2 regions of the Actinomadura sp. 21ATH genome follow, and region 1 is predicted to be linked to the other one. Evidence: predicted binding sites of a transcription regulator. Region 1 holds the regulator's gene; the other holds the start of a gene.

Region 1 (3,657 bases):
CAGGTCGCCGTCGCGCTGGGCGCGCTCGGCCTCGCCGCGGAGCTGGTCGATGCGCTCCTTGATCTCACCGACCCGGTTGAGCCCGGCCTTCTCCCGCTCCCACCGCCCGACCAGGGCGTTCAGCTGCTCCTGGCGGTCGGCGAGGTCGCGGCGGAGGCGTTCGAGGCGCTGCTTGGACGCCTCGTCGGTCTCCTTGCCGATCGCCATCTCCTCCATCTTGAGGCGGTCGACGGAGCGCTGCAGCTCGTCGATCTCCACCGGACGGGAGTCGATCTCCATGCGCAGCCGGGACGCCGACTCGTCGACCAGGTCGATCGCCTTGTCGGGCAGGAAGCGCGAGGTGATGTAGCGGTCGGACAGGGTCGCGGCGGCGACCAGGGCGGAGTCGTTGATCTGCACCTTGTGGTGCGCCTCGTACCGGCCCTTGAGCCCGCGCAGGATCGCGATCGTGTCCTCGACCGTCGGCTCGCCGACCATGACCTGCTGGAACCGGCGCTCCAGGGCCGGGTCCTTCTCGATCCGCTCGCGGTACTCGTCCAGCGTCGTCGCGCCGATCATGCGCAGCTCGCCGCGCGCCAGCATCGGCTTCAGCATGTTGCCGGCGTCCATCGCGCCCTCGGCCGCGCCCGCCCCGACGACGGTGTGCAGCTCGTCGATGAACGTGACGATCTGCCCGTTGCTCTCCTTGATCTCGTTCAGGACGGCCTTGAGCCGCTCCTCGAACTCGCCCCGGTACTTGGCGCCCGCGACCATCGCGCTGAGGTCCAGCGACACCAGCCGCTTGCCGCGCAGCGACTCGGGCACGTCACCCGCGATGATGCGCTGCGCCAGGCCCTCGACGACGGCGGTCTTGCCGACGCCGGGCTCGCCGATCAGCACCGGGTTGTTCTTGGTACGGCGCGACAGCACCTGCACCACGCGGCGGATCTCCGCGTCCCGGCCGATCACCGGGTCGAGCCGCCCGTCGCGGGCGGCGGCGGTGAGGTCGACGCCGTACTTCTCCAGCGACTGGTACGTGTCCTCGGGGTTCTCGCTGGTCACGCGCGCGTGCCCGCGGACCTTCTCGAACGCCTCCAGCAGCGCCTGCGGGGTCGCGCCGAACTCCTTCAGCAGCCCCGCGGCCGGCCCCCCGTCGGCGGCCAGGCCGACGAGCAGGTGCTCGGTCGAGACGTACTCGTCCTCCAGCTGCTTCGCGCGGTTGGCCGCCGTGTTCACCGCGACGATCGTCTGCCGCGCCATCTGCGGCGACGAGACGGTCGAGCCGGCCGCCTTCGGCATGTTCGCCAGCTGCTCCTCGGCGCGGCGCCGCAGCGCCTGCCAGTCGGCGCCGACCGCCTCCAGCAGCGGTACGGCCGTCCCCTCCGGCTGGCTTATGAGCGCCACCAGCAGGTGCTGGGGCTCCACCTGGGGGTGTCCCTCGGCCGCGGCCCGGCGGATCGCGACCGACACCGCCTCCTGGCTCTTCTGCGTGAGCTTGTAATCCATGTCCGTCTTCCCCGTCCCCCGCGTCAGTCCCTCTTGCGGTCGCGTTCCTGCCACACCACGACGCTGGTGTGGCGGATCGGCACCAGATCGCCGCCCGGTGCGCCACCGGCGTCGCCGCGCCGCCGCTGCTGCGCCAGGCGTGCCGCGACGGCACGGGTGGACTCGAGTTCGTTCGCCAGGTCCTCCAGAGCCGCGTGCGCCTTCGCCAGCTCCTCGCGGAGCATGACGTTGTCGCGCTGAAGCTCGAGGATGTGCTTGATGCCCGACAGGTTGATGCCCTCCTCCTGCGAGAGCCGCTGGATCTCGCGGAGCTGGACGATGTCGCGCATGGAGTAGCGGCGGCCCCGCCCGGCCGTGCGGCCGGGCGAGACCAGCCCCAGCCGGTCGTAGGTCCGCAGCGTCTGCGGATGCAGGCCGGACAGCTGGGCGGCCACCGAGATCACGTAGACCGGCGTGTCGTCGCCGAACGGATCCATGGCTCGATCACTCCTCCCGGGCCTGCTGGAGCAGCTCGCCGCGCAGGTCCTCGCCGGACCCGGAGTCGCGGAGCCGCTCCAGGGCCTCCCGCGTCTGGTCGTCGAGCTTCTGCGGCACCTGGACGTCCACCGTCACCAGCAGGTCGCCCTTGGTGCCGTCGCGCCGGGTCGCGCCCCGGCCGCGGACGCGGAACGTCCGGCCGTTCGGCGTGCCCTCCGGCAGCCGCAGCGTCACCGGCTGGCCCTGGAAGGTCGGCACCCGGATCTCGGCGCCCAGCGCCGCCTCCGGGAACGTCACCGGCACCGACATCGTCAGGTTGTCGCCACTCCGGCCGAACACCTTGTGCGGCCGGACCTTGATGTTCACGTAGAGGTCGCCGGCCGGGCCGCCGTTCTCGCCCGGCGCGCCCTTGCCCTTCAGCCGGATCTTCTGGCCGTCGGCCACGCCCGCCGGGATCCGCGCCTGGATCGTCCGGGTGCCGGTCGCCCGGCCGCTGCCGTGGCAGGTCGGGCACGGATCGTCCACCACCAGGCCGCGGCCGCGGCACTCGCGGCACGGCTCCTGGAACCCGAAGCTGCCCAGGTTGCGGGTCTCGTGCCCGGTGCCCTCGCAGTTCGGGCACACCCGCGGCACGGTCCCGGCCTTGGCGCCGGTGCCGCGGCAGCTCGGGCAGCCGGCCTCGCTGGTCAGTTTCAGCGGTACGGTCACGCCGTTCAGCGCGCGGCCGAACGACAGCGTCACCTCGGTCTCGATGTCCTGCCCGCGGCGGCCCCGGCGCGCGCCGGCGGTCGTGCGGGTGCCCCCGCCGCCGCGGTTGAACAGCCCCCCGAACAGGTCCCCGAGCCGGTCGCCGGCGCCTCCCGCGCCGCCGCCCTGCTGGCCCTGCCCGAACAGGTCCCCCAGGTCGAAGCCGAAGCCCTCGCCCTGGCGGCCGCCGCGGAACCCGCCCGGCATCGACCGGACCGAGTCGTACTCCTTGCGGCGCTTCTCGTCCGACAGGACGTCGTACGCCTCGGAGACCTCCTTGAAACGGTCCTCCGCGTCGGTGTCGCCCTTGTTGGCGTCCGGGTGGTACTTGCGGGCCAGCTTCCGGTAGGACTTCTTGATCTCGTCCTGGGAGGCGTTCTTCGCGACACCGAGGACCTTGTAGTAGTCCTTCTCCAGGTAGTCCTTGGTGCTCACGGCGCCCCGCTCTCCCTCTTCTCGTGCCCTGCGTCAAGTCGTTCGTGCCCGGGACGGCCCGGCCTAGGCCGGGCCGTCCCGGATGTCGCCGATTTTCGAGTCGAGATTCGAATCCGGATCAGGACTCGGCGGCCGGGGCGTCGCCGCCGGCCTCGGGCTCGGCCACCGCGACCCGAGCGGGACGCAGCACCCGCTCACCGATCCGGTAGCCGGGCTGGAGGACGTCCGCGACGCTGGTCTCGGTGACGTCCGGCGAGTACGCGTGCATCAGCGCCTCGTGCACGGTCGGGTCGAAGGGCTCGCCCTTCTCGCCGTACCGCTCCAGGCCGAGCTTGCCGGTCACCGCCTCCAGCGCCTCGGCGACCGACTTGAACCCGCCGACCAGCTCCTCGTGGTCGCGGGCCCGGCCGATGTCGTCCAGGACCGGAAGCAGCTCGTTCAGTACGTTGGCCAGGGCCTGCTCGCGGACCGCGACCCGGTCCCGCTCGACCCGGCGGCGGTAGTTGTCGTACT
Region 2 (3,657 bases), on a different contig from region 1:
CCCGTCAGCGACACCTCGCCGGTCATCGCCACGTCCGACCGGACCGGCCGGCCCGTCAGCAGCGACGCCAGCGCCGTCGTCATCGTGATGCCGGCGCTCGGCCCGTCCTTCGGGATCGCCCCGGCGGGCACGTGGACGTGCACGCCGCGGTCCTTCAGGTCGCCGACCGGCAGCTCCAGCTCCGCGCCCCGCGACCGCAGGTAGCTGAGCGCGATCCGGGCCGACTCCTTCATGACGTCGCCGAGCTGGCCGGTCAGCGTCACGCCGGTGTCGCCGGTCTCCTTGTCGGCCAGCGACGCCTCGATGTAGAGCACGTCACCGCCCGCGCCGGTCACCGCGAGGCCGGTCGCCACGCCCGGAACGCCCGTACGGCGCTCGGACCTGCTGAGCTCGACCTCCGGCGTGAACCGCGGCCGCCCCAGGTAGTCCTTCAGGCCGTCGGCGCTCACGTGCACCGGCAGCTCGGCCTTCTCCAGCGCGACGTTCGCCGCGACCTTCCGCAGCACCCGGGCGATCGAGCGGTCCAGCGACCGCACGCCCGCCTCCCGGGTGTACTCCGACGCCAGCAGCCGCAGCGCGTCGTCGCCGAAGGACACCTCCGACGCCTCCAGGCCCGCCTTGTCGAGCTGGCGCGGCAGCAGGTGGTCCCGGGCGATCGTCACCTTCTCGTGCTCGGTGTAGCCGTCCAGCTGCACCAGCTCCATGCGGTCCAGCAGCGGCCCCGGGATCGCCTCGACCACGTTCGCGGTCGCCAGGAACAGCACGTCGCTCAGGTCGAGCTCGACCTCCAGGTAGTGGTCCCGGAACGTGTGGTTCTGCTCCGGGTCCAGGACCTCCAGCAGCGCCGCCGTCGGGTCGCCCCGGTAGTCGGCGCCGACCTTGTCGACCTCGTCCAGCAGCACCACAGGGTTCATCGAGCCCGCCTCGCGGATCGCGCGCACGACCCGTCCCGGGAGGGCGCCGACGTACGTCCGCCGGTGGCCGCGGATCTCGGCCTCGTCCCGCACGCCGCCCAGCGCCACCCGGACGAACTTGCGGCCCATCGCCCGCGCCACCGACTCGCCCAGCGACGTCTTGCCGACCCCGGGAGGGCCGGTCAGCGCCAGCACCGCGCCGGACCGCCGCCCGCCGACGACGCCCAGCCCCCGGTCCGCGCGCCGCTTGCGCACGGCCAGGTACTCGATGATGCGCTCCTTGACGTCGTCCAGCCCGGCGTGGTCGGCGTCCAGGATCTCCCGCGCGCCCGCGATGTCGTACGCGTCCTCGGTGCGCTCGTTCCACGGGATGTCCAGGACGGTGTCCAGCCACGTGCGGATCCAGCCGCCCTCCGGCGAGGCGTCCGACGACCGCTCCAGCTTGTCGACCTCCTTGAGCGCGGCCTCCCGCACCTTCTCCGGCAGGTCGGCCGCCTCGATCCGGGCGCGGTAGTCGTCCTCCTCGTCGGCCGGGTCGCCGTTCAGCTCGGCCAGCTCCTTGCGGATGGCCTCCTGCTGCTGCCGCAGCAGGAACTCCCGCTGCGTCTTCTCCATGCCCTCCTGGACGTCCTTGCGGATCGTCTCCTGCACGTCCAGCTCGGCCAGGTGGTCGCGGGCCCAGCCGATCACCAGCGTGAGCCGCTCGACCGGGTCGGGCGTCTCCAGCAGCTCGATCTTCTGCTCGTCGCTCAGGTACGGGGCGTACCCGGCGTTGTCGGCCAGCGCCGACGGGTCGTCGATGGCCTGCACGACGTCAACGACCTGCCACGCGCCGCGCTTCTGCAGGATCACCGCGACCAGGCTCTTGTACTCCTTGGCCAGCTCCTGCGCCCGCCCGGACGCCGGCGGCACCTCGACCACGGTGCCCTCGACCCACAGCGCCGCACCCGGCCCGGTCGTCCCGGTCCCGATCCGCACCCGGTCCACGCCGCGCACCACGGCCCCGGGCTCGCCCCCGGGAAGCCGGCCCTCCTGCTCGATCACACCGAGCGTGCCGACCGCCGCGTACTGACCGTTCAGCCGCGGCACCAGCAGCACCCGCGGCTTGGCCGCCGACCGGATCCCGGGCCCCTTGGCCCGCGCGACCGCCCGGGCCGCCTCGATCGCCGCGCGCACCTCGTTCTCCGAGAGATCGAGGGGCACGACCATGCCCGGCAGAACGGCCCCGTCGTCCAGGGGCAGGACCGGCAGCGTCAGGGTCTCGCTCATGCTCTCAGCTCCAAGTCTGTAGCGATCTGACCAACCTCAAGTTGAGTCATACTCACTCAAGAAAACGGAGCACGAATCTGTTCCCGCACCCTCGTTCGCTCACAGCGATCAAGGGAAGGCCCCGGAAACGGTGTTGCGGGGCCTTCGGCGCCCGTGACAGCGTCGACGTCGCCGACCCGACCGCCGGAGGCCGCCTCACGGCTTCGAACCTCAAGGAGCACCGGTGTCTTCCCCCACCTCCTTCGGGCCGCCCACCGGCACCAAGAACCAGCCCGCGCCGGTCCTGCGCCACGGCGACACCGTGCTGCGCCCCGCCGGACCATGGACCCCGGCGGTCCACGCCCTGCTCGGCCACCTGGAGAGCGTCGGCTTCACCGGCAGCCCCCGCGTGGTCGGCGACGGCCACGACGGCCACGGCCGCGAGGTCCTGACCTACATCGACGGCGACTTCGTCCACCCGCACGCCTGGAGCGACGAAGGGATCCGGCAGGTCGGCCGCCTGCTACGCGACCTCCACGACGCCACCGCCACCTTCCGCCCGCCGCGGGACGCCGAGTGGCATCCGTGGCCGTTCCACTCCGGCGCGCCCGGCGCCATCATCGGTCACCGCGACACCGGCCCGTGGAACATCGTCGCGCGCGACGGCCTGCCGGTCGCGTTCATCGACTGGCCGACCGCGGGCCCCATCGACCGCCTCGACGAGATCGCCGCCACCGGCTGGCTGAACGCCCAGCTCCACGACGACGACGTCGCCGAACGCCAGAACCTGCCCGGCGCCGCGACCCGCGCCGCCCAGCTGCGCCACTTCCTGGACGGCTACGGCCTGCCCGCCGGCGACCGGCGGCACCTCGTGACACGCATGATCGAGTACGCCGTCCGCGACTGCGCCGCCGAAGCCGTCACGGCACGGATCACCCCCGAGAGCACCGACCCCGAACCGCTCTGGGCGCTCGCCTGGCGCGCACGCTCCGCGGCCTGGATGCTCCGCCACCGGAACCTCCTCGAAAACGCGATCGCCCCCTGAGGAACTCGGCCTGCGGAAGATCTCGGCCACCTGCGACCCCGCCAACGCCGCGTCGGTCCGGGTCCTCACCAAGATCGGCATGCGACGCGAGGCCCACCTGCGCGACCACGTCCACATCCGGGGCCAATGGCGAGAGCGCGTCCTCTACACGACACTCGCGGCCGGAGCGATCAACCGAGATTGGCGCGCGGCGGACGGCTAGGGTCCGCCTCTGGGATTGCTCCGGGTGCGGGTCCGGGTGGCTGAATGTGGTCGGCGGGGTGGGCGGTGCGGGGGTTCTGGGTGATTGTTTGCAGTCATGAGGGCTCGAATCGCGATCGTCGCAGGGGTCGTTTCTCTGGTGGGGCTGGTGCCGGCGCCGGCGTCCGCGGGCGGGGGCGGCATCGTCGTCAGGGAGAGCAAGGGGCGGGTCACGGCGACCGGGGCGGGGTTCACGCTGAAGCTCACCCG

The links. The regulator HspR, encoded in region 1, represses chaperone genes until heat shock. The targets are predictions, from matches to a motif close to ANTTGAGTCNNNNNGACTCAANT.
Region 2: a site for HspR is predicted at 2,223-2,245, ahead of lon (endopeptidase La). Genes of this name have one in related genera too.

The regions. Positions count from the first base shown of each region.
Region 1 covers NZ_JBGNUR010000012.1:22,037-25,693, reverse strand. Annotated here, with positions in the region: gene clpB (ATP-dependent chaperone ClpB) at 1-1,485, opposite strand, end outside; gene ACA361_RS28765 (heat shock protein transcriptional repressor HspR) at 1,509-1,961, opposite strand; gene dnaJ (molecular chaperone DnaJ) at 1,969-3,144, opposite strand; gene grpE (nucleotide exchange factor GrpE) at 3,263-3,657, opposite strand, start outside.
Region 2 covers NZ_JBGNUR010000002.1:949,375-953,031, forward strand. Annotated here, with positions in the region: gene lon (endopeptidase La) at 1-2,183, opposite strand, end outside; gene ACA361_RS10715 (aminoglycoside phosphotransferase family protein) at 2,407-3,207, shown strand; gene ACA361_RS10720 (hypothetical protein) at 3,287-3,409, shown strand; gene ACA361_RS10725 (hypothetical protein) at 3,506-3,657, shown strand, end outside.